DNA from 3 places in the Viridibacillus sp. FSL R5-0888 genome. Region 3 is predicted to be linked to each of the others. Evidence: riboswitches for the same ligand, from Rfam matches in the RefSeq annotation. Region 3 holds a riboswitch; each other region holds the start of a gene.
What was found. A riboswitch is a leader RNA that binds a small molecule or an ion and turns the genes downstream of it on or off. The one in region 3 is predicted to bind S-adenosylmethionine.
Positions count from the first base shown of each region.

Region 1: another riboswitch for S-adenosylmethionine. It lies ahead of MKY02_RS19535 (methionine ABC transporter ATP-binding protein); the one in region 3 lies ahead of MKY02_RS20485 (acyl-CoA dehydrogenase family protein).
Region 2: another riboswitch for S-adenosylmethionine. It lies ahead of MKY02_RS02230 (bifunctional homocysteine S-methyltransferase/methylenetetrahydrofolate reductase); the one in region 3 lies ahead of MKY02_RS20485 (acyl-CoA dehydrogenase family protein).

Region 1 covers NZ_JBBPAU010000001.1:3,942,751-3,950,545, forward strand. The annotation lists gene MKY02_RS19520 (Y-family DNA polymerase) at 1-768, opposite strand, end outside; gene MKY02_RS19525 (MetQ/NlpA family ABC transporter substrate-binding protein) at 1,346-2,164, opposite strand; gene MKY02_RS19530 (methionine ABC transporter permease) at 2,180-2,851, opposite strand; gene MKY02_RS19535 (methionine ABC transporter ATP-binding protein) at 2,841-3,854, opposite strand; SAM riboswitch class I at 3,973-4,078, opposite strand; gene MKY02_RS19540 (carbon-nitrogen family hydrolase) at 4,158-4,946, opposite strand; gene MKY02_RS19545 (pyridoxal phosphate-dependent aminotransferase) at 5,127-6,290, shown strand; gene MKY02_RS19550 (glycine C-acetyltransferase) at 6,458-7,657, opposite strand.
Region 2 covers NZ_JBBPAU010000001.1:434,301-442,095, forward strand. The annotation lists gene MKY02_RS02215 (Na+/H+ antiporter) at 1-1,529, opposite strand, end outside; gene MKY02_RS02220 (protoporphyrinogen oxidase) at 1,792-3,180, shown strand; gene MKY02_RS02225 (class A sortase) at 3,339-4,001, shown strand; SAM riboswitch class I at 4,175-4,281, shown strand; gene MKY02_RS02230 (bifunctional homocysteine S-methyltransferase/methylenetetrahydrofolate reductase) at 4,355-6,214, shown strand; gene metH (methionine synthase) at 6,195-7,795, shown strand, end outside.
Region 3 covers NZ_JBBPAU010000001.1:4,152,043-4,159,837, reverse strand. The annotation lists gene MKY02_RS20505 (amino acid ABC transporter ATP-binding protein) at 1-222, opposite strand, end outside; gene MKY02_RS20500 (amino acid ABC transporter permease) at 240-953, opposite strand; gene MKY02_RS20495 (amino acid ABC transporter permease) at 966-1,673, opposite strand; gene MKY02_RS20490 (transporter substrate-binding domain-containing protein) at 1,758-2,624, opposite strand; gene MKY02_RS20485 (acyl-CoA dehydrogenase family protein) at 2,660-3,835, opposite strand; SAM riboswitch class I at 3,947-4,049, opposite strand; gene MKY02_RS20480 (betaine/proline/choline family ABC transporter ATP-binding protein) at 4,394-5,578, shown strand; gene MKY02_RS20475 (ABC transporter permease) at 5,609-6,244, shown strand; gene MKY02_RS20470 (osmoprotectant ABC transporter substrate-binding protein) at 6,260-7,192, shown strand; gene MKY02_RS20465 (ABC transporter permease) at 7,185-7,795, shown strand, end outside.

The sequences.
Region 1 (7,795 bases), 210 kb from region 3:
ACTGATTTGCCCTTCAATTATCGGTGAACCGAGCTCAGAAAGATCAATTCCCCACGCATGATGATAAAGCTGATTACCCATAATACCAAAACGAGCTTCTAGTGTTTTTAAATCTGCTTTCGCTAAATCTCCTACTGAAAAAATCCCCATATGATTAAGCGTGCGTTCTGTCCGACACCCAATACCCCACATCTTAGAGAGTGGTGATGTAGGCCATAACTTTTCTTCCACATCTTCATATACCCATTTAGCAAAGCCCGTTTTTTTCGCTTCTAAATCAAGCGCTAGCTTTGATAACAACATATTAGGCCCCATGCCGACGGCACTTGGAATTCCAAACTGATTGTAAATATCTCGTTGTATCTTCTTCGCGGTTTGTTCAACTGGTCCCCATAATTTTTCTGTTCCTGTTAAATCAACGAAACTTTCGTCAACACTATAAATATGGATAGCTTCCTTTGGGACATAACTGTTGAGTAAGCGTGTAATTTCCATTGAAACGCGGATGAAGAAGTCCATTTTAGGTTCAAATAGGCGAATATCCGGATGCTTCGGAATTTCATAGAGGCGTGTGCCCGTTTTTACTTGGAAACGTTTTTTCATCATCGGCGATGCCGCTAGCACGATACTTCCCTTTTGATTGAAGTTACCAACTACCGCAATCGGCGTTTTCATCACATCTAAATGCTCCAATGTTGCAATACAACTCGCATAGAAGCAACGCATATCGATACACATAATTGATCGCCTTGGCATGTTTTCGTACATACACCTATCCTCCAATAGAGAACGTTTGTTCTTATTTTAAATTGAGATGAGTGAGATGGCAAGTGGGAATATCAGGTATTGTGAATGAGTAGTGAGTATAAGTTTTACCAGGAGGACTTCATAATAAAAAGAGACTACTGCACACTTAAAAGTGTGCAGTAGTCTCTTTAGAAAAATGCTCGAAACATTTACTCGAGATATCCAGCTTCAGCAGTCAGACTCTCGAGATCACTTCCACCTTCTCGGTTGAAAACTGAAAGTACGTTTTCAATTCGAAGGTTCCAGCGCTTGTCGAGTCTAGGGGACCGCTTCAGCATTTACTCGAGATATCCAGCTTCAGCGGTCAGACTCTCGAGGTCACTTCCACCTTCTCGGTTGAAAACTGAAAGTACGTTTTCAATTCGAAGGTTCCAGCGCTTGTCGAGTCTAGGCGGACCGCTTCAACATTTACTCGAGATATCCAGCTTCAGCGGTCAGACTCTCGAGGTCACTTCCACCTTCTCGGTTGAAAACTGAAAGTACGTTTTCAATTCGAAGGTTCCAGCGCTTGTCGAGTCTAGGCGGACCGCTTCAACATTTACTTCATCCAGTCAGGTTTGCCGAAACCTTTAAATTCTTCATCGATGATTTTTTCAAATTCTTCCGATTTAACGATTTCTAGTATATCTTTTGCTAGTTGTGAATCTTTGTTTTCTTCCTTAACCGCAATAACATTACGGAATTTATCAGGCATGTTTTCTAAGAAGAGTGCATCTTGTAGATTCAGTCCCGCCGCAAGTGCAAAGTTTCCTGGGACACCAACAAGGTCAGCGCTATCGATTGCACGAGGCAGCCCCGCCGCTTCTATTGGTTGGAACACTAAGTTTTTAGGATTTTCAACAACGTCTTTTTCAGATGCTTTTAGTTCTTCGATGTTCGGGTCAATTTTGATAAGACCTTGTTCTTGTAACGCTAATAATGTACGTGCCGCATTTGATGGATCATTAGCAATTGCTACTTTTGCGCCGTCTTTAATACCATCAATTGATTTAAAATCTTTTGCAAAGAAGCCCATTGGTGCAGTTGGTACGTTAATTAGACCAGTTAATTTCATTTTATTTTGTTCATTAAAGTTTTCAAGATAAATTGAATGTTGGAAAAGGTTTGCATCAATATCACCAGAATCTAATGCTTTGTTTGGTTGTACGTAGTCACTGAATTCAACTGTTTTTACTTTATACCCTTTTTTCTCTAATTGCGGGATGATTGCTTTATTTAACATGTCACTATACGGCCCTGCAGTTGCGCCAATTTTAATGTCTTTTGAATCTTTTGGTTTGCTTTCATCTTTGTTACCACATGCAACTAAAACTGTTGCTAATACGAATAATAACGCTGCTAGTAAAAACTTTTTCATTTTCAAATCTCCCCTTTATCGTTTATCAATTGCTTTTGAAATGGCATCGCCTGAAAGTTGAATAATTTGGACAATAACAATTAAAATGACAACTGTCGCAATCATAATTGTGTTGTCATAGCGGTAGTAACCAAAGCGAATAGCTAGGTCGCCAATTCCACCGCCGCCGACAATACCAGCCATTGCGGAATATGCGACTAAACTAATAATCGTCATTGTCACACCTTGGATAATACCCGATTTCGCTTCAGGTAATAGCACATCTCGTATAATCATCCACGGTGTTGCACCGACAGCTATTGATGCCTCGATGACACCTTTATCAACTTCACGCATAGACGTTTCTACAAGTCTCGCAAAGAACGGAATGGCTGCTACAGATAATGAAACACTTGCCGCTACGGGACCAATTGTATCTCCAACCAGTATTTTTGTTAGCGGGAACAACGCTACTAATAGAATGATATACGGAACGGAACGAACTAGATTGACGATAAACCCTAAAATTCCGTTAAAAAAACGATTACGTAAAAATAAACCTTTGCTTGTAACAAATAGTATAATTCCAAGTGGTAAACCAATAATTAGTGAAATGCTAAGTGAAATACCAATCATCAGTAACGTTTCACCAAATGCTTTCCAAATGTCTGGAAGCATACTAATAAAGTGCTCGAAATCAAATAGCATTGTTAATCACCTCCACAAACGCACCGCGTCCTTCCATATAAGAAATAGCTCTCCCTACATTATCCGGTTGACCTTGTAGCTCCATTAAGAAAATGCCAAGAGGTTTTTCTTGAATATATTCAATTGTGCCGTGCAAGAAATTACCACGTACTTCAAAGTTTTGAATCATATCTGAAATGACGCCCTCTCCAGCTACATCTCCTTTGAATAGTACTTTCACAATTTCCCCTGTCACACCTTTAAGAATCGTTGGTGGCAGTTCAAATGATACAACGCTGCTAATAAATTCTTGTGTTAATGGCTCAACCGGATTTGCAAAAACGTCGTAAACTGCCCCTTCTTCAATGACTCTTCCTTCTTGCATAATAACCATTCGATCACAAATTTCTTTCACAACATCCATTTCGTGCGTGATAAGGATGATTGTAATATTTAGCTCACGATTGATCTTTTTTAGTAAGCGTAAAATGGAAACCGTTGTTTTTGGGTCAAGTGCTGATGTCGCTTCATCACAAAGTAGTACGGATGGATTATTTGCAAGTGCGCGGGCAATGCCGACACGTTGCTTTTGACCACCACTTAATTGTGCTGGGTAAACGTCTATTTTCTCAGATAAACCTACCATTTCAAGCAATTCTTTTACACGAGCATTAATCAGCTTCGGTGGTGTAGCCGCTGCTTTTAAAGCAAATTCAATATTTTCGCCAACCGTTTTTTGACTGATTAAGTAAAAATGTTGGAATATCATTCCGATTTTCAAACGCGCTTTACGAAGTTGTTCACCTTTTAATTTTGTTAAATCTTGACCATTTACTACGATACTGCCACTTGTTGGTCGCTCTAATAAATTGATACAACGTAGAAGCGAGCTTTTTCCTGCGCCAGAATAGCCAACAATACCGAAAACTTCACCTTCATCGATTGTCAACGATACGTTGTCTACACCCGTTACCGTACCCTTCTTGGTTTTATATACTTTTGTAAGATTCTGAATCTCGAGCATATTGTATCCCCTCAAATCTGTTTAAATTATGTAACTTCTATAGAAATACTTGGAATTTGCTGTATTAAAAAACGCTTCTTTCGGTTATCTGAAAGAAGCATCGTAAGTGTAAATTGGCGATTTATCTTCCAGAATGTACTCATTCTGTAGGAATTGGCACCTTCCCTTTGGCAGGGGGTTGCCGGACGTCATAGGGCCTATCCCTCGGTCTCTCTAGATAAAATTCAATATTCGTTTGTAAGTTATGAACTAAATATTACTGTGAAATAATGTAGATGTCAAACACTTTTTTGAAACTTTGAATTATTTCAAAATATCTTTATATAATTCAGGACGACGATCATCATATACCGGGATTCGTTGGCGAATTTCATCCACTATAGAGAAATCGACATCGATAATCGCCATTTCTTCATCTTCTCCACCAGTCCATAACACTTCACCCCAAGGTTCAATAACCATCGATTGACCGTTGAAATTTTGTTTTTTATGGCTAATTCTATTTACTGCAATAACAAAACACTGGCTTTCAATTGCACGTGCTTGTAATAACGTTTTCCAATGATCAATACGTGGCGTTGGCCATTGTGCAGAAACGAAAATTACTTTCGCTCCGTTCAATGCATGAAGACGTAACCACTCTGGAAAACGAATATCGTAGCAGATAACACCAGCTGCTGGAATATCACCCAGTTCAAAGTTATTTTGCTTATCGCCAGCTGATAAATACAAATGCTCGTCCATTAGACGGAAAAGATGCGCTTTATCATATTCGCTGACAAGCTCCCCTTTGTTGTTATATACGTACATCGTATTATAGAATTTACCATCTTTTTTCGTTGATACCGAGCCACCAACAATATGAATTTGTAATTCTTCTGAAAGCTTTTGTAGAAAATTCTTTGTGCGTTCCCCGTTCGGATCTGCAAGGTCTTCTAATTTCTCTAAAGCATAGCTAGAATTCCACATTTCGGGAAGAATTGCGAGTTCCGCCCCCTTATCAGCGGCCTCCCTGATAAACTTTTCGACGTTTGTAAAATTTTTTTCGATGTCCCCGAAGGCAACATTTAATTGTATACATGCAATTTTCATAACTCCACCACCTGTAGACATTTTCTTAAAAAGGTTATAATATTTCTCTTATTATTGCGACTATTTTATACATACGTCTATTTTATCCACAAAGTAGTTGTTGTGTATAGCGTTTTTATAAGAAAGATTTTGTGGATAACAAGTTATTAAAGAAAATAATTCAAGGGGGTTTGTTCGAAGATGGAATTTTCAACGAGATTACAACAGTTGCCGAAGCAGTTTTTCGCAACTTTAGTACAAAAAGTAGGTGCCGCAGTTGCGGAAGGTAGAGATGTCATCAATTTAGGCCAAGGAAATCCAGACCAACCAACGCCTCCTCATATTATAAAAGCTATGCAGGAAGCTGTTATTAATCCGCAAACTCATAAATACTCTCCATTCCGTGGCTTGCCAGAATTCAAGGAAGCCATTGCTGAATTTTATGCGCGAGAATACGGCGTTGAAATTGATACAGATACGGAAGTAGCCATACTTTTCGGCACAAAAATTGGTGTAGTTGAATTACCTTTAGCTATTATGAACCCTGGTGATTCAATGCTACTCCCAGACCCTGGTTATCCGGACTATTGGTCAGGCGTAGCACTAGCGGATGTCAAGTTCGATACACTTCCATTACTAGCGGAAAACAACTTCCTACCTGATTACACAACTGTGTCAGATGAGGTAAAAGCTCGTGCGAAATTAATGTATTTAAATTACCCAAACAACCCAACTGGTGCTGTTGCTAATTTATCATTTTTCGATGAAACTGTGCAGTTTGCGAAAGATCACGATATTGCAGTAATGCATGACTTTGCATATGGAGCAATTGGATTTGATAGTGAAAAACCAGTGAGCTTTTTACAAGCTGAAGGTGCTAAAGATGTCGGGGTTGAGTTGTATACTTTATCGAAAACGTATAATATGGCCGGTTGGCGGGTCGGCTTTGCCGTTGGTAACGCAAAGTTAATTGAAGCATTAAATTTAGTACAAGACCATTTATTTGTCAGCCTATTTCCTGCTGTGCAAGAGGCTGGTATTGCAGCACTTTCTAGTTCACAAGATTGTGTAACTGAGTTAGTGGCTATGTATGAAAGCCGCCGGAACGCATTAAAAGTCGCTTGCGATCGTATTGGCTGGGCAGTGACAGCTCCAAAAGGATCATTCTTTGCATGGCTTCCTGTACCAAAAGGATATACGAGTGAAACATTTGCTGATTTATTGCTAGAACAGGCTGATGTAGCAGTTGCTGCGGGTAATGGTTTTGGTGAATATGGAGAAGGGTACGTACGTGTTGGCTTACTTGTTGATGAGGACAGGCTTCATGAAGCAATAACTCGTATCTCAAAACTAAATTTATTTTAAGTATTTATAAACTGAAAAGCTAACTTATCTCATAAGTTAGCTTTTCAGTGCATGGGTTTAATAAATATATCAATAAAACAGTCACATAATCACAGATGGTTATAGATTTAACAAAGAAAATTTCCTAATAAAATGCCCAGCACACATAGCGCTGAGCATTTTTTATATTAAAAAATTACGCCTAGCTCTTTACCTACTTTTTCATAAGTCGCTAAAGCTTCGTCTAGCATTTCTTTTGTATGTGCGGCAGTTGGCATATTACGTACGCGTCCAGTGCCTTTTGGTACAGTTGGGAAGACGATTGATTTAGCGTATACGCCTTCTTCAAAGAGACGAGCAGAAAAGGCTTGAGTTAGTTTTTCGTCACCAATGATACACGGTGTAATCGGTGTTTCAGATGCGCCGATGTTAAAACCAAGTTTTTTCAGACCCGCTTTTAAATAATCGCCATTTTCCCACAGTTTATCGCAAAGTTCTGTTGAATCAATTAACATTTGAACAGCTGCAGTGATTGCAGCAACATCACCTGGTGGTAAAGCTGTTGAAAATAAAAATGGACGAGAACGTACTTTTAACCAATCAATTAAATTCTTCTTACCAGCTACGTAACCACCTACTACACCAATTGCTTTAGACAGTGTACCGATTTGGAAGTCGATCTCTTTTTCTAAACCGAAGTGCTTCACAGTACCTTTCCCTTTACCTGTTACACCTGATCCATGAGCATCATCCACATATGTAATAAGATCAAATTCTTTCGCAATTTCTACGATTTCAGGAAGTTTTGCGATATCTCCATCCATTGAAAACACACCGTCAGTGATGACCATTACTTTATTGTATAAGCCTGATTCAGTTGCTGCTTTTGCTTTGGCACGTAAATCGTCCATGTCAGAGTGATTAAAAGCAATAATTTTTGCTTTTGATAAGCGACAACCATCTATAATAGATGCGTGATTTAGTTGATCAGAAAGGATAGCATCATTTTTATCCATAACAGCCGAAATGGCTGCCATATTACAGTTGAATCCTGATTGATATGAAATGGCTGCTTCTGTACCTTTAAATTCTGCTAGTTTCTCTTCTAATTTAACGTGAAGATCGAGTGTACCATTGATTGTGCGGACTGCTCCAGCACCTACGCCGTATTTTTCGATTGCTTCTTGAGCAATTTTCTTTAATTTATCATTTGTTGCTAAGCCAAGATAGTTATTTGAAGATAGGTTGACCAAATTTTTGCCACGCACTTGAATAACTGAACCGTTCGGGCCTTCTACTGGATCTATTTCGTTGTATAAGCCTTGGTCGCGCAGTTGTTGCAAGTTGTCGTCTACGAATGTGTTCAGTACGTTTGACAAGAATATCATCCTTTCAATTTTCGATAAAAATATTGTAGCATACTTTCATCGTTATTTGTACATCTGAAAAGAACTATTACCAACAGCGATATGAAATTCATTGCAATAACTAGACATACTGTCCTTACAAGAAACACAGTTGTACAC
Region 2 (7,795 bases), 3.7 Mb from region 3:
TGGTCCTTTTGATTCTTTTCTATATAGTCCTTTTCTGCTTTTAACCCAATTAAACGTAGTTTTTTTATTTGATGCTTGCGTTCTTTAGAAGCTAATTTTTCTGCGTTGAGCTCTACATCGATTTGATTGAACATCATTTTTGCTTCGTCTATTAATTCAAAAGCTACAGTTTGGTTTTCTTCAGTCATCACTGTATTTATTTTACGGACTGAAGCAAGCAGTAAGCGTTTTTTGGCTTCATTAAAAGTGAGCTTTCCTTCTCGTATTTCTAAAACTTCTTCTTCATCAATTAAAAGAGGTAAGAAAATTGTAGCAATTAGCAATGTAAATAAAATAACACTAGATGCTAAAAACAAAATCAGCGAACGCTCTGGAAACAAATCTCCGTTATCAACTAGTAAAGGAAGTGATAAAACACCGGCCATCGTTACAGCGCCACGAACGCCTGTTAAGCTAGTCAGCAAACTCGCCTTCAGACTAGGCCTTTCTATTTCTTGAATTGCGTCTTTTTTATATTCATAGTGAGAAAAAGCATATGACCAAATGAAACGAATACCTAAAATAACAAAACCAATTGCAATAGAGTAACCGATAATTTGCCAGTTATTCATGGATGGATTCTCTAACGTTTCTGTCATCGACAACGGAATGTTTAATCCAAGTAACAGGAATACGACTCCGTTTAAAATGAACAGCACGATGGACCAAGTGTTTTCTGTAATTATTTGTTCTTCAGCAATTAAAGTCTCAGTATGATCTTTTACAAGTGCATGCACAATTCCACCTACAACGACTGCAATGACCCCTGATGCATGAAAGACATCCTCTGCAATGAAATAAATGATAAAAGGTGTTAAAAGCTGTAATAATGAATGAAAAACGACATCATGGATGCCTTTTTTTCGAAGTGTAAAGCGCAGTTGCGTAATGATGATACCTAAAATTAGACCAAGTATAGCCCCAGCCAAAAATGTATAAGTAAACTCGAAAAAAGCTTCCTTAATTGAAAAGTACCCTGTCACAACAGCTGCCACGGCGAATTTGAAAGCAACTAAACCAGAGGCATCATTAATAAGTGATTCACCACGAACGAGGTTTAAAATCTTCTCGGGTATTTGAATACGCTTTGCAATACCGTTTACTGCTACAGGATCTGTTGGTGATAAAATGGCTGCAAGTGCAAATGCAGCAGCTAGAGGTATATCAGGAATTAGCCAATGGATAAAGTAACCACCGCCGAGCGTCGTTAGAAGGACTAATATAATGGCATTCCCAAGAATAGGTGTGCGCATTTTCCACAGTTCTTCTCTAGGGAAATTGCGTCCGTCATTATACAAAAGTGGGGCAACAAAAAGTAATAAAAACCATTCAGATTCAAGCTGAAGCGTCATTTCATTAGCGAATATAGCTAATAGAACGCCAAGTGCTATTTGGATTAGTGCTGTAGGTATAAATGGAATATAATGTCCAATTACATTTGATAATAACAGGCAAACTAATAGTAATAGGATTGTAATTAATAAATCCATAATAAACTCCCTTCAAAAAAAGTATCGATAGAAAAGTAAGTATTTATTCATTACCCTTTTTCAGAAATAAATGTACTGTATAAAGAAACTTTCAAGAATATTTATGAAAAGGCCACGTTAAATTTGACAAAGGTGTAAACGTTCGCAAATAAGTGCGTGAATTTGTGATGGATATCATGACAGTTTCGAAAATGAAAGTTTATACTAGAACTACAAACAACCAATTAAAATAAAACAGAATCCGTTGTGAGGAGTGAATATATTGAAAACAGTTGTTGTAGTTGGTGGCGGTATAACAGGTCTTACTACTATGCATTATTTACAAAAGGAAAAAGAGGACAAAGGCTTAGATATAGATTTAGTATTGATTGAAAAGAATGACTACTTAGGTGGTAAAATGCACTCAGTAGAAAAAGATGGCTTTATTTTGGAGACGGGTGCAGATTCGATTGTTGCACGTCATTCTAGTGTTATGCCATTAGTAGAAGACTTAGGGTTACAAGATGATCTTGTATATAATGGTACAGGAATTTCGTATATTTACACAAATAATACATTGCACGCGATTCCAGCAGACAGCGTTTTTGGCATTCCTACAAGTGTAGAGTCCCTTGAAAGTAGCTCATTAGTTTCAGCAGAAGGAAAAAAAGAGGCGTTAAAAGATTTAGAAATGCCTAATGAGCATTTCACAAAGAATAGCTCAATCGGTTCTTTCTTAGAGCATTTCTTAGGAAAAGAGCTTGTTGAAAAACAAATCGCTCCAGTGTTATCAGGGGTCTATTCAGGGAAGTTAGACACGCTGACAATGGCTTCAACATTACCGTATTTACTCGAGTATAAAGAGCAGTACGGAAGTATTATTAAAGGGTTTGGCGCACATAAAGAAGAATTTCAAAAAGCGGCAAATAAAAAATTCATATCCTTTAAAAATGGATTATCTTCTTTATTTACCCGTTTTGAAGAGAAGTTAGCAGACGTTACAATTCTAAAAGGCGTTTCAACAAATCATATCGAAAAAAGCGGCGACAAATATAAATTGACATTTGATAATCACGAAGCAATTGAAGCTGATTTTATCGTGTTAACAACACCACATGATGTAACTCAAAAACTATTAAAAGATCCGAATTTGGACGAGGACTTCAACGATTTTAGCAATGCCTCACTAATTACGATGTATTTAGGTTTTAATATTCCCGATAGCCAATTACCTGCAGACGGTACAGGTTTTATCGTTTCTGAAAACAGTGATGTCAAATGTAATGCTTGTACATGGACAAGTCGTAAATGGAGTCATACTTCAAAAGACGGCAAATTACTTGTGCGTTTATTTTATAAAAACTCAAACCCAGATTTTGAAGAAATGAAGCATTCAAGTAAAGAGGAATTAACTGAAATTGCTTTAGAGGATATTGCAAAAAGCTTGAATATAGAAGCAGAGCCTACTGTTGTAGAAGTGACAAAGTGGAATGATTTAATGCCAGTTTACCATCTTGGTCATGGAAAAACAGTAGAAGCTTTATCAACTAAAATGGCCACTGCATATGAAAATGTATTACTTGCAGGTTGTTCTTATTACGGTGTAGGTATTGGCCCTTGTATTAAGAACGGGAAAGAAACAGCAGAATCAATTCTAGCAAAAATACATTAAAAAACAATCAAGGTAGGTAGAAAAGAGCTAAGGGATACCAATTTCATTAGCTCTTTCTTTTTGGGGTAATTTTAATAATTTTAACGTTATGTCAAACTGCTTGAAAGTGCTAAGTGAATTGTTACTATTAAAATGAATGAGAAAAGAAGGTGGATAACATGCGGAAAAAGGGAAGTTTGATATTAGGCATTTTCTTGCTAGTAATTGGTTTAGTTTTTATTTTCTATCAGCCTATTATGGGATATTTCATTTCGAATATGTCGAAGGCAACGATTGAGCAACAAGACATAGCGTCAGCAATGAAGAATCTAGATGCGTCATTTGATTTTCAGCAAGTGGATGATTTAAATGTCAAAGATGTTGTAAAGGCACAATTCAATCAAAAAAAACTAAATGCCATTGGAGCTATTAGTGTACCTCAAGTGAATATGCGATTACCTATTTTATATGGTGTATCGAATACAAACTTAGCAATTGGTGCTGGTACGATGAAACGTGAACAAAAGATGGGAAAAGCTAATTATGCCTTAGCGGGTCATAATATGAATAATGGGAAGGCACTCTTTAGTCCTCTTACTAATGCGGAGGAAGGTATGCAAGTTTATGTAACCGACTTTAAAAAAATCTATGAATATAAAATTGATAAAATGCATATTGTACAACCGGAGCAAATTGATGTCATAAATGATTCAAATGAAAAAATGATAACGCTCGTTACATGTAATTATGATGGTTCTAAGCGACTGATTATTCAAGGTGAATTGGTTGAAATAAAAAGTTATGATAAGACATCAGCTAATAAAATTTTTGCAAATAAATAGTCATGAAGAAATGATTGTTGTTTCAACAAGTAATTGCCAAAACTCATCTTTTTTGTTTTGTAGCTAAAATATACTTATAATACAGAGTTTTGCTATAATTCTAAAAACGCTCTTGACGATATTCTTTTCTAGGGTTATGATTCTTTTAATTATTCTAACAATTAAATATATATTTCTTATCAAGAGAAGCTGAGGGACTGGCCCTTTGAAGCTTCAGCAACCAGCCATCTGGTCAGGTGCTAACTCCAGCGGATTTACAGATTGTCCGAAAAGATAAGAAGGAGCGAACATCGTAATCGTCAAGCCTTCTTATCCATAAGAAGGCTTTTTTATGTAGAAAGGAAGGGATTTTAATGGGATTACTTGAAAAATTGCAAACACAAGTGTTAACAGCTGACGGTGCGATGGGCACTTTATTATATTCTTACGGAATTGATTATTGTTATGAGGAATTAAACATTACCAAGCCTGAAGTGATTGAAAATATACACCAACAATATATAAAATCAGGCGCTGACATTATTCAGACTAATACGTATACAGCGAATGCCATTAAATTAGAACGTTATGGTTTAGAGAGCTCTGTAAAGGAGTTTAATGAATCGGCAATCGCCATTGCAAAACATGCTGCAGCACCAGGAGGCCAATTTGTCTTAGGGACAATTGGTGGTATTCGCGGTATTCGTAAAAGTGAAGCGACACTAGCTGAAATCATAGCTGCATTAGATGAGCAAGCGGGGTATCTATTAGCAGGTAATCCGGATGGTTTATTACTAGAGACGTACTATGATTTTGAGGAACTTTCATCTGTAGTGCAACATTTGAGAAAATTGACTGATGTACCAATCATCTCGCAAGTATCAATGCATGAACCAGGTATTTTACAAAATGGCTTATTATTAAATGATGCATTGCACCAATTAGAAGCTTTGGGTGCAGATATTGTTGGAGTAAATTGCCGTTTAGGCCCTCACCATACAATCCAAGCGTTTGAGGATGTAGAATTGCCATCCAAGGCATTCTTATCTGCATATCCAAATGCTAGTTTGCTAGATGTAGAAGATGGCAAAATTGTTTACGAATCAGAGGCTGATTATTTTGGCCGTGCTGGTGTTTTACTACGTGACCAAGGTGTTCGATTAATTGGAGGATGTTGTGGTACGACACCGAAGCATATAGAAGCTGTAAAAAAACGTATTGCTGACCTACCACCAATTGAAAATAAAATTGTAAAGAAGAAAAAAGTAATCGAGATTAAAGAAGCGACTCCTGATCAGCATGAGCCACTTCACGAAAAGGCGAAAAAGGAACGTACAATCATTGTAGAACTCGATACACCTCGCCACCTTGATACCACTGCCTTTATAGAGGGGGCGCAAATACTCAATGAAACAGGTGTTGATGCTGTCACTATGGCTGATAATTCATTGGCATCCCCTCGTATTAGTAACATGGCAATGGGCTCAATTTTGAAAATGCAAAATAATATTCGTTCCCTTGCTCATATTACTTGTCGTGATCGCAATCTCATCGGCTTACAATCGCATTTAATGGGTCTTGATGCATTAGGTATTAATGAGATTTTAGCAGTTACTGGAGACCCTACAAAAGTAGGTGATTTCCCAGGTGCAACTAGTGTTTATGATGTCTCAAGCCTAGAGTTACTTCAATTAATTAAACAGTTGAATGAAGGGATATCATTCTCAGGTAAACCTCTTCGTAAAAAGGCTAATTTCTCTATTGCAGCTGCATTTAATCCTAATGTACGAGTGCTTGATAGAGCCGTAAAAAGATTAGAAAAGAAAATTGAGTGTGGAGCAGATTATTTCATCACACAGCCTGTATATACGAAGGAAAAAATAATAGAGATATATGAAGCTACTAAACATTTAGAAACCCCTATTTTCATAGGAATCATGCCACTAACAGGTATCCGAAATTCAGAGTTTTTACATCATGAAGTACCAGGGATTAAGCTCTCTGATGAAGTACTTGAAAGAATGCGCGCAACGGGTAATGATAAAAATCTTGCAACTGCAGAAGGTATAGCGATTGCTAAGGAATTAATCGATACAGCCGCAGAGTTATTTAATGGTATTTATATCATTACGCCATTTACACGTTACGATATGTCAGTAGAATTGATTCATTATATTCAAGAGCTAGATCAACAGAAAGTAGGAGATCACAACTATGTTAAAACAACCAATTAAAGAACGACTCCAACAACATATTCTTATATTAGACGGTGCAATGGGGACTATGCTCCAAAATGCTAATTTAACTCCCGAGGATTTTGGTGGAGATGAATATGATGGCTGTAATGAATATTTGAATATCACACGACCTGACGTGATCGAAAATGTACACCGTGCTTATTTAGAGGCGGGTTCAGATATTATTAGTACGAATACATTTGGTGGGACTCCTGTTGTATTAAATGAATATGCATTGGGTGATCAAGCGCATGAAATTAACTTATTAGCAGTGCAAATCGCTAAAAAAGTAGCGGATGAATTGTCAACACCTGAATGGCCACGATATGTTGCTGGTGCAATGGGACCAACGACTAAAACCTTATCAGTAACTGGTGGTATTACATTTGATGAGCTATTGTATGACTTTTACGTGCAAGCTAAGGCATTAATTAACGGTGGAGCGGATTTGTTATTACTTGAAACAAGTCAAGATATGCTGAATGTTAAGGCTGGCACTTTAGGTATTAAACAAGCGTTTGAAGAGCTTGATAAAGAACTGCCTGTGATGATCTCGGGAACAATTGAACCTATGGGAACTACTCTGGCAGGGCAAAGTATTGAAGCCTTTTATATTTCAATTGAACATATTAAACCGCTATCAGTCGGGTTGAACTGTGCTACTGGACCTGAATTTATGACAGATCATTTACGCACGCTTTCAGAATTAGCAACAAGCTATGTTAGTTGTTATCCGAATGCAGGTTTACCAGATGAAGAAGGGCATTATCATGAGACTCCGGAATCATTGTCTAAAAAGCTTGAAGGTTTTGCAGATAAAGGCTGGTTGAATATTGTTGGGGGTTGTTGTGGTACCACGCCTGAGCATATTAAATCAATCCGTAAAGTAGTAGAGCATAAGCAGCCTCGTCAAATGCCTGAAACAGCGCATGGTCATGTCGTAGCAGGAATTGAACCGCTTATATATGATGATTCAATGCGCCCGTTATTTGTAGGTGAACGTACAAATGTTATTGGTTCACGAAAATTTAAGCGTTTAATTATAGAAGGTAAATTTGAAGAAGCGGCAGAAATTGCTCGTGCACAGGTGAAAAACGGTGCGCACGTTATGGATATTTGCTTAGCAAACCCTGACCGGGATGAACTTGAAGATATGAAAAACTTCATGACTGAAGTGGTAAAGAAAGTTAAAGTTCCCCTTGTAATCGATTCAACTGATGAAAAGGTAATCGAAGAAGCACTGAAATATTCCCAAGGGAAAGCAATCATTAACTCTATTAATTTAGAGGACGGAGAAGAACGTTATGATGCTGTTTTACCAATAGTGAAAAAATACGGTGCTTCTATCGTTATCGGAACAATTGATGAAAAAGGAATGGCTGTTGACCGCCATAGTAAATTGAAAGTTGCTGAACGTTCTTATGACCTGCTAGTGAATAAATGGGGAATCGCACCGGAAGATATTATTTTCGATCCTCTTGTATTCCCAGTTGGTACGGGAGATGAACAATATATAGGAGCGGCTGAAGAAACGATTGAAGGTATTCGCTTAATCAAAGAAAAAATGCCTCGAGTATT
Region 3 (7,795 bases):
ATCTTTTTTCTTTGCATCATGTAAATCTACATCAATTTCTCCGAAAGTAGCATGACCTTGATCTGCCTTTTCTAAAAAGTTAAGGCAACGGAGTAAAGTCGTTTTACCGGAACCACTAGGACCTAAGATGACGACAACATCCCCCTTATCAATGGATAAGTCGACACCTTTTAATATTTCATTATTGCCAAATGATTTATGCACATTTTTAATATTTAACATATTATCACACCCCAGTTTTAAGCATTTGCTAATTTATATTTCCGTAAGTGTTTTTCATACAATTTAAATCCATATTCGACAACACTACATAAGATTAAGTACACGATGAATATATCTATATATGCTTCAACATAGTTGTAACCTACGTTTGCAGCAACCTTAGCTTTCAATGTGATTTCCTGTAAAGACATTGCGTAACCAAGGGAAGTAGCTTTGATGAGGTTGACGGTTGCTGTACAAATATTCGGTAGTGCTACCACAAGTGCTTGTGGAATGATGATGCGTCGGTATGCTTGATAAGTCGTTAAGCCTACCGAATGTGCAGCTTCTAACTGTCCTTTGTTGACTGTGCTCAGTGCAGAACGGAAAATCTCGATTAAAATGGCAGTAGTGCTAAATGAAAAGACGATAAAGGCGTACCAAATTGGATGGATTTTATAGACATCAATAGCAATATCATATTTTTTAAATAGTGCGGTTAAAATTAATGGAACGCTACTATAGACGATGAAGATTTGAATAATAATAGGTGTACCTCGTACAAAAGATACGTACACTTGAGTTAAACGTTGTATAAAAGGTATTCGATAAATACGTGTTAAAGCGAGTGAAAACGCAAGAGGTATAGCAATCAGTAAAGAAACAATAGTCACGAGTAGGGCCACTGGTACGCCAGACAATGCGACGAAAAATGTATCAATCAAAAAATTATAATTTAATCCTTCAGACATGCGCGTACCTCCTTATGTTGTCTCCAAAGTTTTTTTACCTTTACTAAAGAATTTCTCTAGAATTGAGAAGAATTTTTCGATGATCAATGACAATACCCAGTAGATGATTGCTAAAGCGATAAAAATTTCGAGAGCATGTGCATTTATATTGCTGGCGATAATGAGATTAGCTTTTCCAACGACATCAATAAGCCCGATAGTATAAGCAAGTGCACCTTCTTGTAATAAGGCAATCATACCGTTACCAAGATTGGGGAGTGCTACAACTAAAGCTTGTGGAAAAATAATACGACGATAGGCCTGAAAAGGTGTTAGGCCTACACTAACAGCTGCTTCGTATTGGCCCTTGTCAATTGAACCGTAAGAAGAACGAATTACTTCTGACATAATGGCTGCAAATTGTAGTGTGAAAGTTACGATAACAAATATGGCTGTATCAATATCATGCAAATTGAGGCCGAAATTTTCAGCTAATGCAGGTACACCATAATAAACGAGAAATAGTAAGACGATTGAAGGTGTACAACGCATGATAGTTGTATAGCCGTTTGCAAGTTTTTGAGCAATTCTACTGCTACTCAGTTTGGCTATCGCAAGTAATAAACCGAAAAAAGAACCTAGTAAAATGGACAGACCTGCTATCATAAATGTCACCTTTAGAAAGGGGAGTAAAATAGGGAGTGACTCCCAGATGTAAGATGCATCAAAATATTTTTCCATATGCTCACCATTTTCGTTTTGTATTGGAAAGGCTGTTGAGTGTAATGACTCAACAGCCTAAGGACGTTACGTATGCATAAGCAATTAACGTTCCACTTGCTCAAGTACTTCAAATAAATCACGGTCGTAGAATTTTTTGCTTAGTTCATTTGTTTTTTGTTCTTCTTTAATTTGTTTTATAGCTTTGTCGTATGCATCTGCAAATTTCTGTTCTTTTTTGTTGTATAGTGGCCATGTTTTAATTACTGCAAATTCGTTGTACACAATGTCATTTTCTAATTTATGATAAGCACCGTCTTTGGCTGTAACTTGTTGGTTAAAAGGACCTTCAATCATTACACCACCATCTACTCGACCTTCATTGACCCATTGAACAATATCGATAGTGAAAGCATCTCCAGCTTTTAGTTTTACTTTGTTATCTGGATTTTTTTTGTTGTATTCATCGATGACTGTATATTGAGCATTATTAGCAGCGATTGGTGCTAGAGAGTAACCTGCTGATGCAAAGTCTTTTAACGACTTAATATTTTCATCCTCTTTACGTAATACTAAACCTGCACTACTTAAGCCAAGGAACTCTTTAGGGTAGATGAATTTTTCTGTACGCTCTTCTGTGAAGAAGGCATTTTTGACACCGACTTGGTATTTACCTTGTTCGACACCAATCAATAGGTCGTCACTAGTCGTGCCTACATATTCAAATTTATAGTCTGGTAATAATTCATCTACTAGCTTCATCACTTCTACATCGTATCCAGTTGGATTACCTTGGTCGTCAATATATGAAATTGGCTTACTCGCTTGGTCAAAGGCAACTTTCACGGTACGTACTTTAGAGGAATTTCCTTTATCTTTAGAATCGGATGCTTCACTTGTAGAGCAACCAGCTAAAATTGCTATTGAAGTAATACCGACTGCTGCAAATTTTAATAGTTTTTTACTGAACATATCTTAAAACCCCTTTTAAGTTTATTTTTTTATTATTAATTCACAATCGAATTCTTTTTCTTTTCTTCTTCAATAGCTGTTAATGCTAATTTTGTAATAGTCATATCATCCATTGGAGGATTGTGTAGACCCGCACGGACATTCCGGTAATATCGTTGTAATGGATTAGCGTTTTGTAAACTTTTTGCACCTACTACTCTCATAGCTTTATCAACGATATCAATGGCTGCATTAGTCACTGTATGTTTGGCAACGGCAATTTCATTGCTCAATGAGTCTCTTCGTTTTGGGTCGTCATAAGCTTCTGCTGTACCATATAAGACAAATCTAGATTGCTGAAGTTTTAACTCAATTTCACCTAATTGATGCTGCACATTTGGTAATGAGCTGATCGGTGAATTTAAGCTATTTGGTTGATGATGATTTGCGAAGTGAACCGCATAATCACGAGCTGCTTGTGCTATGCCTAAATATGTTGCAGGAATATGCAACAACCAGCCGTTGATTTTACCTCCGCTTGGATGATTTGGTAATTCGACTAAATCCGAGTCACTTACTTTAACATTTTGTAATATTAAGTCGTGACTTGATGTGCCGCGCATCGACATAACATCCCACGTTTCTTCAATAGATACCCCTGCTGTATCTTTATGAATTAAAAAGAACCCGACTTGTTGTTTTTCTTCAATCCAAGCAGAAGTTAAAAAATAATCTAAAACAGGGGAAGCCGTTGTGAAAATTTTGCGTCCATTTATAAGCCACCCTATTTCAGAACGAACTGCAGTTGTTCCAGGACGCCCGCCTCGAGTGGGGCTGCCAGTGCGTGCCTCACTTACAGAACGATTCACAATGGCGCCATTTTGTACTTCGTTTGCAAAAAAATTAAGCTTGTCATCTGACCACAATTTCTCCTGATACAATTCACCCACAACTCCTAAAGTCCAGCCCATTGAAAGTGAAGTATTCTCATCGTAGCTTGCAAGTGTTTCTTGTAGAAGGACCATATCGTAAACTGAAAATCCTTCGCCACCAAATTCTTTCGGCAAAGTGATTGCAGGATAGCCAATTTCGCGTAGCAGGCTAAAGCTCTCTTTAGGAAAGATAGATAATTCATCTACAGTTGCGGCGCTACCTGTAATTTGGTCTTGAAGCAACGCTAGCTTATCTAACCATTGTCGTTGTAGCTCTGTTCTTATAAATATCTCTTTCATAATAAATCCCCTCGTCTTTTCTAAGTTTATAATTCTTATAGAATTACTATGTATTGAAGGTATAAAAAATCCCCCATTTATAATAGAGGGAGCTTAAATGTTGTGTATGCACCCTTATCTGTCAAGATTTCTCTTGCTGGAAGTAGCACCATTCTGTTATACAGTGGTTGCTGAAGCTTCATCGGACCAGTCCCTTAGCTTCTCATGATAAGTAATATTCTATTGTTTCAATTATCTTACTTTTTCTAAAGATGAAAGTCAATATGAAAAACAAAGTATTTTTGTAGGGATTAAAAGTTATAGAAAAGAACCTAAGATTACAATTTAAAATGAGATAAATTCTATTGGATATAAATGAAGGATTTTAATTATCAATGATCAGTAGATTGCAAGGAATCAAAGCATTTGACGTATTGAAACAAGCACATTCATACAGTTGGAAATTGTGATGAATTATACAATCAAGTAAATATTTTCAATATTTTTATTTTTTGAGGTTTAATGTCTATCGATAGTGGGTAAAAGAACTTAGGTTATAAAATTTGAGGGGGAATACTTATGCTAAAGATAGAGAATTTATCGAAAGTATATAGGGGTGGAAAGAAAGCCGTTGATGATATGAATATTGAAATAGAACGCGGTGAATTTGTCGCCTTTATCGGTACAAGTGGAAGTGGGAAAACGACTGCCATGCGTATGATTAATAGAATGATAGAACCAACCAAAGGCACCATATACTTAGAAGGGGAAGATTTAGCGAAAAAGAACCCCGTAGCACTTCGTAGGAGTATTGGATATGTTATTCAACAAATCGGTCTTATGCCACATATGACCATTCGTGAAAATATTACGCTTGTACCTAAATTGTTAAAATGGACAAAAGAAAAGAAAGATCAAACAGCAGAACGCCTCATTGAACTTGTTAATTTACCTCAAAGCTATCTCGATCTATATCCCGCGCAATTATCTGGTGGTCAACAACAGCGTATCGGCGTGCTCCGGGCATTAGCCGCAGACCAAGACATTATCTTAATGGACGAACCATTCGGCGCATTAGACCCTATTACTCGTGACACGCTACAAGACTTGATGAAAGATTTACAGCAACGTCTTGGTAAAACAGTAATTTTCGTCACGCACGATATGGACGAAGCGATTAAATTGGCAGATCGTATTTGCATAATGCATAGTGGCCAAGTTATCCAATTTGATACTCCTGACAATATCCTATCTAACCCTGCTAACGAATTTGTTCGTGAATTTATTGGCTCTCACCGTTTAATGCAAGAAAAACCAAGTGCAAAAATTGTTGATGATGTAATGATTAAACCAATCTCTATAACGTTAGAAAAAAGTATTAATGATGCTTTTCGTTTGATGGTGACAAAGCGTGTCGACACATTATTTGTTGTTGATGGACAAAATCATTTGAAAGGTTATATCGATGTTGAGGGATTAACTACGGCACGACATACCACTTCTAGCATTTCTGAAGCAGTAGAAAAAGACGTCTTTTATGTACGAAATGGTACAAAATTACAAGATTCAGTGCGTCGTATTTTAAAGCGGAATTTAAAACACATTCCTGTTGTAGATGAAGAGCATCGTTTAATTGGACTTGTTACTCGTGCAAATATTGTGGATATGGTATACGACACTATTTGGGGTGATGAGGAAATAAATGAGGATGCAAATGGTATTAATCCAGAGCAACAAAGTGAATCTAATAAACAACTTAACTGAATATTAACTAAATAGAAAGGACGTGAGTAGATGATTGATTTTATAACACAAAACGGCGGAGATATTGTGCAAAAAACATGGGAACATTTTTATATATCTGCTATAGCTTTAATTTTAGGTATAGTCGTTGCAGTTCCTTTAGGTATTTTATTATCAAAACTACAGAGAACCGCTAAAATCGTTTTAGGTATTACAAGTGTTTTACAAACACTGCCGTCATTAGCTATTTTAGCAATTATGATTCCATTCTTAGGAGTCGGGAAAATCCCTGCAATTATTGCTCTATTTATCTACACACTATTACCTATTTTAAATAATACTTATATTGGTATGAATTCTGTGAATTCAGGTCTGAAATCAGCAGGAATTAGTATGGGAATGACAAAAATACAATCCATCGGGATGGTGGAACTGCCATTAGCTATCCCTGTCATTATGTCTGGGATTCGCTTATCTGCAGTGTACGCAATCTCATGGGCAACGTTAGCATCTTACATAGGAGCAGGTGGCTTAGGTGATTTTATTTTTAATGGACTGAACCTTTATCAACCTGAATTTATTATTGGCGGCGCTGTATTAGTAACTATTTTGGCCTTAATTACTGACTTTATATTATCTAAAGTAGAAAAGTGGGCTACACCAAGAGGTTTAAAAATTGAACGTTAGGAGGGGAACATGCTTATGAAATATAAAAAAATAATTACCATTGGCTTGATTATGACGGTGTTAATTTTATCTGCTTGTTCACTAACCGGTTCAAGTGATGATAATGACGTGAAAATTGCTTCAATGACAACGACAGAAAGTAAGATTATGGCTAATATGCTGAAATTAATAATTGAACATGAAACAGATGAAAAGGTAGAACTGATTAATAATTTAGGATCAAGTGTCGTGCTGCATCAAGCAATGATTAACGGCGATGCAAATATTTCTTCAACACGTTATACAGGAACAGACCTTACTGGGGCTTTAAAAGAAGATCCTGTTAAAGATCCTAAAAAAGCGATGGATACTGTACAAAAAATATTCCAAGAGCGCTATGATCAAACATTTTTCGACACATATGGTTTTGCAAATACGTATGCATTTATGGTCACACGTGAAATGGCTGAAAAGCATCATTTGAAAAAAGTGAGTGACTTAAAAGGCATCGCAAAAGATTTACAGGCAGGCGTCGACAACTCATGGGTCAATCGTGTAGGGGATGGCTATAAAGACTTTGTGAAAACGTATGGTTTTGATTTTAAAGACGTTTATCCTATGCAGATTGGGCTTGTCTACGATGCTGTAGAAGCAGGCAAAATGGATGTGATTCTTGGCTATACAACAGATGGTCGTATTGCAAGTTATGATCTTGTTGTATTAGAGGATGACCGACAATTCTTCCCACCGTATGATGCGAGTACTCTTGCAGTAAATGAATTATTAGAAGCAAAACCAAAAGTAAAAGAAGCGATTGAAAAATTAATAGGTAAAATTTCAACAGAGCAAATGCAAAAGCTTAACTATGAAGCTGATAACAATCTAGTTGAACCAGCTATTGTGGCCGAAAAATTTTTAGAAGAACATAATTATTTTGAAGATGAAGAAGGAGGGAAAAAGGATGACTGATTTAAATACATTCCAACAATTCTTTTACTACTTCTCTGAAAATGGTTCTTATGTATTCGAGCAATTTATAACACATTTTTTTATCTCAATTTACGGTGTAATCTTAGCAGCCATCGTCGGTATTCCACTAGGCGTACTAATTTCGAAATACGCTAAATTATCAGGGTTTATCATTACGATAGCGAATATTATACAGACTATACCAGCGCTTGCATTACTAGCGATTCTTATGCTAGGTATGGGGCTTGGAAAAACGACAGTAATTATCACGGTATTCCTATATTCATTACTGCCGATTATTAAAAACACATATACAGGTATTAATAATATTAATAAGGATCTTACCGATTCCGGTAGAGGGATGGGAATGACACGCATTCAAGTGCTGTATATGATTGAGTTACCACTCTCACTCTCTGTAATTATTGCAGGAATTCGTATAGCCCTTGTTGTTGCTATCGGTATTACAGCAATTGGTGCTTTCATTGGAGCAGGTGGACTTGGGGATATTATCATCCGTGGTACAAATGCTACGGATGGTACAGCGATTATTCTAGCAGGTGCCATTCCAACAGCACTGATGGCTATCATTACAGATTTGAT